2 linked regions of the Gloeothece verrucosa PCC 7822 genome follow. The protein of the gene in region 1 binds, or shares a complex with, the protein of each later gene. Links are inferred from orthologs where the notes say so. Each region holds a gene or a part of one and is shown in the gene's direction. Other genes may lie near its edges.

Region 1 (4,390 bases):
ATCAAGCGAAATCCGGTGCAGCCCAAGATACAGAAGCTTTAGTGGTTAGGCTATTTCCCGAGCAAGATTATGGCTTTCTAAAAACTTTAGACGGTGAAGAAATTTACTTCCATCGCAATAGTGTCCTTCATAATGACTTTGAGCGTTTAGCGGTTGGTACTGGTGTACGATATTCGGCCATCGAAGATGATCAAGGGCCCAGAGCTACCACAGTACAAATTGTCGATAAACCGGGTGCGAATGTTGGCAAATCTGATATCAACCTTGTTGAGCCGCCTTTGGGCTGGGAGTAGTATTAATATATTAATCAAACGCCCTAACCCCGAAGGTTGGGCGAAGTTTCTGTTTAAATTTGACTAAAGTTTATGGTTATTTTTAGGGGATTTTTGACGCTTAAAAACGGTTCCTATTCCCAGTGCTGTTGCCGCGCCTAAAAGTGTCAAAGGTTCAGGACTAACTTCGGACATCAAATCGTTGTGTTTAATCGAGAGTGCATAACTCCTACCAACCTCAAAACCCAAAAAATCTGCAAAAAGTTATAATAACTATAGCCTTTACAATGACCGTTGCAATGGTTGACATCCCCCTTTTGGTAGAAAAATAGAGCGGCAGGAACAGGATGAAGACCTTTTGACAATATATTCCCTTTGCGCCTTTGCACCTTTGCGCGAAACACAAACACCCCAAAACCCTATGGCAAACGCTATTATATGAAGGACTGTTAAGTTTTGCTTGCTTCATGTCTAACCCCAATCGTATTCGCATTCGCGGCGCAAGACAACACAATCTCAAAAACATCGATCTCGAACTCCCCCGAGATCAACTGATCGTCTTTACTGGGGTATCCGGTTCAGGAAAATCATCCCTCGCCTTTGACACCATATTTGCCGAAGGACAACGCCGCTACGTTGAGTCTCTCAGCGCCTATGCAAGACAATTTTTAGGACAATTAGACAAACCCGATGTAGACGCAATTGAAGGACTCAGTCCGGCCATTTCCATCGATCAAAAGTCCACCTCCCATAACCCACGTTCCACAGTAGGCACCGTTACCGAAATATACGACTATCTCAGACTCCTTTTCGGACGCGCAGGAGAACCCCATTGTCCCCACTGTGATCGCAATATTGCCCCCCAAACCATCGATCAAATGTGTGATCGGGTGATGGAACTCCCAGAACGCACCCGCTTTCAAATACTCTCTCCTGTGGTTCGAGGAAAAAAAGGCACTCACAAGCAACTCTTATCTAGTCTCGTCTCTCAAGGGTTCGTCCGCATTAGAATTGATGGGGAAGTGCGGGAATTAACCGATGATATTGAATTAGATAAAAATTACAAACACGATATCGAGATTGTTGTTGATCGCTTAATCAAAAAGCCAGGGGTAGAGGAACGCTTAGTAGATTCTTTAACCACCTGTTTGCGGCACTCTACAGGAATTGCTGTTATTGAAATCTTAGAGGAACCCTCGCAAGACGCGCACTTTTCCCATTATGAAGAAAATCATACCACAAACGGAAAAAATCCGCAAGCCGCTACAACCAAAAAACCCCAAGAAATTATCTTTTCAGAAAACTTCGCTTGTCCGGAACATGGCGCAGTCATGGAGGAATTATCACCGAGATTATTCTCCTTTAATTCCCCTTATGGAGCTTGTCCTCATTGTCATGGTTTAGGCTGTCTAAAAACCTTTTCTCCCGAGCTAATTATTCCTGACCCCAAGCAACCCGTATATAGTGCCATTGCCCCTTGGTCAGATAAAGACAATTCTTATTATCTTTCCCTGTTGTATAGTGTGGGGAAAAGTTGCGGCTTTGAGATCAAAACCCCTTGGAATAAATTAACCGAAGAACAACAAACTATTTTATTGTATGGAAGAGATGAGCCGATCTGGTTTGAGGGAGAGTCTCGCCATAAAAGTAAAGGTCATTTCCTGAATTTTTCGGGAATCATCAACATTTTAGATCGTTCTTATCAAGATACTGGTTCAGATTTAATTAAACAAAAACTGGAAAAATATATCGTTAATCAACCCTGTGAAGTGTGTCAAGGAAAACGACTCAAACCTGAAGCCTTGGCCGTCAGATTAGGACAATATCGGATTATTGATTTAACTGATGTTTCGATTCGAGACTGTTTAGAAAGAATCAACGATTTAAAACTCAGCCCCAGGCAGGCCGTTATCGGACAACTCGCCCTCAAAGAAATCATTGCACGCCTACAATTTCTCATGGATGTCGGCTTAGATTATTTAACCCTAAATCGAGCGGCTATGACTTTATCTGGCGGCGAAGCGCAACGCATCAGATTAGCGACTCAAATCGGTTCAGGATTAACCGGAGTATTATATGTCTTAGATGAACCCAGTATCGGACTCCATCAACGGGACAATGGACGGTTATTAAATACGCTGAAAAAACTGCGAAACTTAGGCAATACTTTAATCGTTGTGGAACATGATGAAGACACCATCCGCACTGCTGATTATTTGGTGGATATTGGCCCAAAAGCGGGAAGACATGGCGGCGAAATTGTCTGTCAAGGCAATCTAGAAACTTTACTCAATACAGAAACCTCTTTAACCGGGGCTTATTTATCGGGGCGTAGGGTAATAGAAACTCCCCCGACTAGAAGACAAGGAAATGGCTCATTTCTGCTGTTAAAAGACTGTTATCAGAATAACCTTAAACACATTGATGTAGAAATTCCTCTCGGGAAATTGGTCTGTATTACGGGGGTATCGGGTTCGGGAAAATCTACCCTAATTAATGAATTATTATATCCCGCGTTACAGCATTATTTATCTCGCACAGTTCCCTTACCGAAACAGTTAGGAGTCATAAAAGGATTAGAAGAAGTTGATAAAGTCATTGTGATTGATCAATCTCCCATTGGTAGAACTCCCCGTTCTAATCCTGCCACTTATACAGGCGTATTTGATAGCATTCGAGAAATATTTGCCCTAACAGTAGAAGCCAAATCTAGAGGTTATAAACCCGGACAATTTTCTTTTAATGTCAAAGGAGGAAGATGTGAAGCTTGCGCCGGACAAGGGGTAAATGTGATTGAAATGAACTTTTTACCGGATGTCTATGTGCAATGTGAAGTGTGTAAAGGTGCGCGTTATAGTCGGGAAACTTTACAGGTGAAATATAAGGGCTATTCTATCGCGGATGTGTTAGATATGACGGTAGACGAAGCGTTAGAAGTCTTTCAAAATATTCCCAGGGCAGTCAACCGTTTACAGACTTTAGTAGATGTAGGATTAGGTTATGTTAAATTAGGACAAAGTGCCCCGACTTTATCGGGAGGAGAAGCGCAACGAGTCAAGTTAGCCTCAGAATTATCGCGCCGCGCCACAGGAAAAACATTATATTTAATTGATGAACCCACCACAGGATTATCATTTTATGATGTGCATCATTTGTTAAATGTATTACAGAGATTAGTAGACAAAGGCAATTCGATTATTGTGATCGAACATAATTTAGATGTGATTCGTTGTGCAGATTGGATTATCGATTTAGGTCCAGAAGGAGGAGATAGGGGAGGAGAAATTATTGCCGAAGGAACCCCCGAAGAAGTGGCACTGAATGATAGCTCTTATACTGGGCAATTTTTGCATACTGTTTTAAAACAACACCCGCCAAAAATGATTGAAACTTAAAAAATTGGATGGAGACACAACTCATCCAAGGCACTTTGATCAACCGGTTTAAAAATCATTAGGCAGCCTAATTTTGTTTGGCAAAAGGGGTCTATTTAGAGGCTTTTTTGGCAAGTTTTTTGCTTTTAAACACAGTCCCAAAACTGAGGGCTGTTGCTACACCAAGAAGCGTTAGCGGTTCAGGGACAGATTGAACAGGTTGAATTTGATCAAAATATATTGGTTCCGAACCATAGTCTAATGAGTCTGAGTCTTGGCGAACTAGCTCACCGAAAATGTTATATTCTTCAAAGTAAATTACACCACTTAGATCATATTGATCACCGTTGAGCAAAAGAGTATAATTTCCGTATCCTGAAAAACAACCGCCGAATTCGTTACAATAACGACCATCACCAAAACCAAAAGAACCACTACTTTCACCATAAACGCCTACTAAAAAACCTGATTCATCGATATTAAATGAAACCTCGCCCTGTAAGTCAACTATTTCAGGGTCAGGAAAAGAAACGGACGGAATAACTGAAGCTTGAAAATAAGAGGATACATCCGTATAGGGTCCTTGAGGATTAGTATAGGAAAAACTGACGTACCCATTGCCTGAGTCCCTAAAGAAATCAGAAAAAAAATAAAATTGATAATAAGCTTGCTTGGTCACTTCTGCCGCTTGGATAGGTTTTATGGGGGACAAAGCTAAAAGAGAGCAAGAAATAGCTAAAACTG
Region 2 (4,502 bases), 2.8 Mb from region 1 along the record:
ACTAATTCAGTCAAATTTATCCAATGAACAGGAAGCTAAACTAAGGGAGCATTTCAGTCCAGAATTCTAGTTAAAAGAGCTAGTGAAAACTTAATGAAAAACCATCAATCACAGAGTTATAGCTAACCGGAAAAAACTAACTAAATAACAAAAAGTCTTCAAAAATTTGTGGCGATTTTAACGAGGGTTGATGGGTCAAGATGAATTAAGATTATTACCGTCAAACAAGAGTTTCAAAAAGTAATAGAATTGTCAATCAGCCAACAAAGGCTATATACCCTTGTCTATCGCTATCTCGATCTGACACAATGATCATATTGGTGGGTATATATAGATTTGCAGAACCATCTATGAGCTTTGATTCAATCATTCGTGCCATCGGGCGATCACCCCTAACAACTGAACTCCTCGGTAAACTCAAACGCCATCAAGCCTTACAGTTAAGCGGCATTCCCCGTTTACCTAAAGGACTGATCGCCTCTAGTTTGGCACAAACTGAAAATCATAACTTATTAATCATCTGCCCGACATTAGAAGAAGCCGGACGTTGGGCGACGCAACTAGAGGCCATGGGATGGAAAACGGTTCATTTTTATCCCACTTCAGAAGGTTCCCCCTATGATCCCTTAAACCCTGAATCTGAGATGATTTGGGGGCAATTACAAGTTTTATCAGGCATTAATAACCCTGAAGCCTTTGTTCAGGGTGAACGGGAAAACTCAAAACAGCAATATGCTTTAGTCACCACAGAGAAAGCCTTACAGCCGCATCTGCCCCCACCCCAACAATTGTATGCTTATTGCCTGAACTTCCAACAGGGAATGACTCAGGAAGTCAAAACCTTAGATACAGCCTTAACGCGGCTAGGATATGAACGGGTTAACTTAGTAGAAACCGAAGGACAATGGAGTCGCCGGGGGGATATCGTGGATATATTTCCCGTTTCTGCTGAACTGCCCGTCCGTCTAGAATGGTTTGGGGATGAATTAGAACAACTGCGGGAATTTGATCCAGCCACTCAACGATCTTTGGATCAGATCACTCAATTAACCCTAACCCCCATCAGTTACTTTCCCATTATTGCTGATAGTATTTTAAATCCTGAAAAAGTCTTATCACCCTATTTATCGGCTGAACAACTCGAAGGAATAGAAAACCGCAACTTCCCAGAAGGAATGCAGCGATTTTTAGGGCTTGCCTACGAAAAACCCGCCTCTTTATTGGATTATTTGCCGCCCAATACTTTCTGCGTTTTTGATGAAGTCGAACAATGTCAGGCTCATAGTGATCGTTGGATAGAATATATAGAAGAACAATGGCAAGATTTAGACCCCCCCTTGCCAAAAATACATCGAATTTTTCGAGAATCTCTAGAATTGAGTCAGCAATTTCCTATCCTTTACTTATCAGAAATTGCTGAAGAAGTTCCTAAGACAGAAATACCTAATTTAGATTTATCGAGTCGTCCTCTTCCCGTCACTCCCAATCAGTTTGCCAGATTAGCCGAAATATTGCGAGGAAAAAGAGAAATTTATAGCGGCATAAATCTTAATAAATACGCCATTTGGTTAGTTTCTGCTCAACCTTCCCGCACCGTTTCTTTACTCGAAGAACATGATTGTCCTGCCCAATATATCCCCAATCCTCGGGACTATCCTGCTATTGACAAATATCAAACCCAGGATACAGCCATCGCCCTTAAATACTCAGGATTAGCAGAATTAGAAGGCTTTATATTACCCACTTATAGAATTGTTGTTGTCACCGATAAAGAATTTTTTGGACAACAAACATTAGTCACAGGTGCTTATGTCCGTAAACGTCGCCGCGCCGCTTCCAAACAAGTTAATCTAGATAAATTAAGACCCGGTGATTATGTCGTTCATCGCCATCATGGCATCGGTAAATTTATTAAATTAGAAATATTAGAATCTCGAGAATATGTCCTCATTCAATATGCCGATGGAACCTTAAGAATCCCTTCAGATTCATTAGATAGTTTATCCCGCTATCGTCAAACCGGTAATCATCCTCCCGAACTCCATAGAATGGCCGGCAAAGCCTGGGAACAAACTAAACAAAAAGTTCGCAAATCGGTGAAAAAATTAGCAGTAGATTTAATCAATCTCTACGCTAAACGCGCTCAACAAGAAGGCTTTTCCTTCCCAACTGATAGCCCTTGGCAACAAGAATTAGAAGACTCTTTTCCCTATCAACCCACACCCGATCAACTCAAAGCCGTTCAAGAAGTGAAACGCGACTTAGAAAGCGATCGCCCGATGGATCGTTTAGTGTGTGGCGATGTGGGATTTGGCAAAACAGAAGTCGCTGTCCGTGCCATTTTTAAAGCCGTTACCAGTGGCAATAAACAGGTCGCATTTCTTGCCCCGACGACAATTTTAACTCAACAACATTATCATACTCTTAAAGAAAGATTTGCTCCCTATCCTATCAATATTGGTTTACTCAACCGTTTTCGAACTCCTTCAGAAAACAAAGACATTTTACAGCGTTTATCCACAGGAGAATTAGATATCGTCGTCGGAACTCATCAACTCCTCAGTAACAAAATTAAATTTAAAGACTTGGGTTTATTAGTAATCGATGAAGAACAACGGTTTGGGGTAAATCAAAAAGAGAAAATCAAAACCTTAAAAACCCAGGTAGATGTTTTAACCTTAACCGCAACCCCTATTCCTAGAACATTATATATGTCCCTTTCAGGCGTGCGAGAAATGAGTTTAATCACCACTCCTCCACCCTCACGCCGCCCCATTAAAACCCATTTATCCCCTTATAATTCAGATGTGATCCGAACAGCCATTCGCAACGAATTAGACCGAGGAGGACAGATTTTTTATGTGGTTCCTAGAGTAGAAGGAATCGAAGAAGTCGCCGCAGAAATTCGCCAAATGGTTCCTACTGCTAGAATTGCCATTGCACATGGCCAAATGGACGTATCAGAATTAGAAACCACCATGTTAGCCTTTAACAATGGGGAAGCTGATGTTTTAGTCTGTACAACCATTATTGAATCAGGTTTAGATATTCCTAGAGTCAATACCATCATTGTCGAAGATGCCCAAAAATTCGGATTATCCCAACTTTATCAACTGCGAGGGCGGGTAGGGCGTTCAGGAATACAGGCCCATGCTTGGTTAGTTTATCCCCATAAAGCCGCCTTAACAGAAACCGCGCGGCAACGGTTACGCGCCTTACAAGAATTTACTCAATTAGGGTCAGGATATCAATTAGCCACAAGAGACATGGAAATTCGCGGCGTGGGAAATCTTTTAGGGGCTGAACAATCTGGGCAAATGGAGGCTATAGGATTTGATTTATATATGGAGATGCTACAAGATGCCATTCGAGAGATTCAAGGACAAGAAATTCCCAAGGTAGAAGATACCCAAATCGATCTCAAATTGACGGCTTTTATTCCTGCCGATTATATTAGCGATATCAACCAAAAAATGGATGCTTACCGCACCATTGCTACAGCCAATTCACCCGCAGATTTAAAACAAATTGCTGCCGATTTATGCGATCGTTATGGGGCGTTACCTTCTCCTGTAGAACAGTTATTACAGGTTATAGAATTGAAACAGCTTGCCAAGTCTTTGGGATTTTCTCGCATTAAACCGGATGGAAAACAGCACGTTGTTTTAGAAACGCCGATGGAAGAACCGGCTTGGAAGTTGTTAGAGGAAAATTTGCCGAAACATTTGCAAGGACGGTTTGTTTATAGTCCGAAGAAAGTCACGGTGAGAGGGTTAGGGGTTGTGAAACCTAAGAAACAGTTGGAGAGTTTGATTGAGTGGTTGGAGAAGATGAAGGGGGCTTTACCGGAGATAATTTGATCCCCCCAACCCCCCTTAATAAGGGGGGCTTAAAGTCAGGATTAATTAAATAATCAAGTAAAAATGATCTTAAATTTAGCTTTAATTAAGAGGTGAATATGCAGACTTTAGAGGATTTAAAAAACATTTATGAAAGTGATGATGCTCAATGGTTGGAGGAAACTATAAAATTATTAAAAAATAAGCAGTTTGAGGGAGTTGATTTAGAACATTTAATTGAGGAGTTAGAAGAGTTGGGAAGAGAGAAAAAAAATGCTGTAGCAAGTCTGTTAGAACAAATTATTCGTCATTTATTAATGTATCAATATTGGACAGCAGAGCGAGAACAAAATGCTAATCATTGGGAAGCGGAAATCTACAGTTTTAAAACTCAACTCAATCGCCTGCTAACAACTAACCTCGCTAATTATTTACAAGATAATCTTGAAACAATTTATCAGTCTTCGCTAAAATATGTCCAGAAAAAAACTCGACTTAAAAATTTACCCTCTAATAATCCTTATTCCTGGAAGGATTTATTAGATCAGGATTATTTACCGTCGTTTGGTGAAGATGAAAAACAATAAATAAATGTACAGCTAAATTTAGACAGAATTACTCTTTTTTTCGACTGGGTACGGCTTCTCCTAAATAAATTTGTTT

The links. The genes of interacting proteins can lie anywhere in the genome.
Region 2: the proteins of uvrA (region 1) and mfd are in contact, whole or in part, in a crystal structure (PDB 4DFC), measured with the Escherichia coli proteins. The link is inferred for Gloeothece verrucosa PCC 7822 from one-to-one orthologs.

What each region holds. Positions count from the first base shown.
Region 1 is NC_014501.1:2,698,932-2,703,321, forward strand. The notes cover bases 362-3,867. They hold uvrA (excinuclease ABC subunit UvrA), read left to right. Parts: upstream 362-739; coding sequence 740-3,667; downstream 3,668-3,867. Other genes in these bases: CYAN7822_RS35655 (PEP-CTERM sorting domain-containing protein), read right to left, coding at 362-467; CYAN7822_RS11850 (PEP-CTERM sorting domain-containing protein), read right to left, coding at 3,759-3,867. Also shown: CYAN7822_RS11840 (HPF/RaiA family ribosome-associated protein), read left to right, coding at 1-293; more of CYAN7822_RS35655, read right to left, coding at 357-361; more of CYAN7822_RS11850, read right to left, coding at 3,868-4,390. UniProt on the Escherichia coli protein: The UvrABC repair system catalyzes the recognition and processing of DNA lesions. UvrA is an ATPase and a DNA-binding protein. A damage recognition complex composed of 2 UvrA and 2 UvrB subunits scans DNA for abnormalities.
Region 2 is NC_014501.1:5,471,908-5,476,409, reverse strand. Bases 1-4,060 are described here. They hold mfd (transcription-repair coupling factor), read left to right. Parts: upstream 1-350; coding sequence 351-3,860; downstream 3,861-4,060. Other genes in these bases: CYAN7822_RS24555 (DUF29 domain-containing protein), read left to right, coding at 3,959-4,060; CYAN7822_RS24565 (DUF1269 domain-containing protein), read left to right, coding at 1-70. In the rest of the region: more of CYAN7822_RS24555, read left to right, coding at 4,061-4,426; CYAN7822_RS40220 (ImmA/IrrE family metallo-endopeptidase), read right to left, coding at 4,455-4,502. UniProt on the Escherichia coli protein: Couples transcription and DNA repair by recognizing RNA polymerase (RNAP) stalled at DNA lesions. Mediates ATP-dependent release of RNAP and its truncated transcript from the DNA, and recruitment of nucleotide excision repair machinery to the damaged site.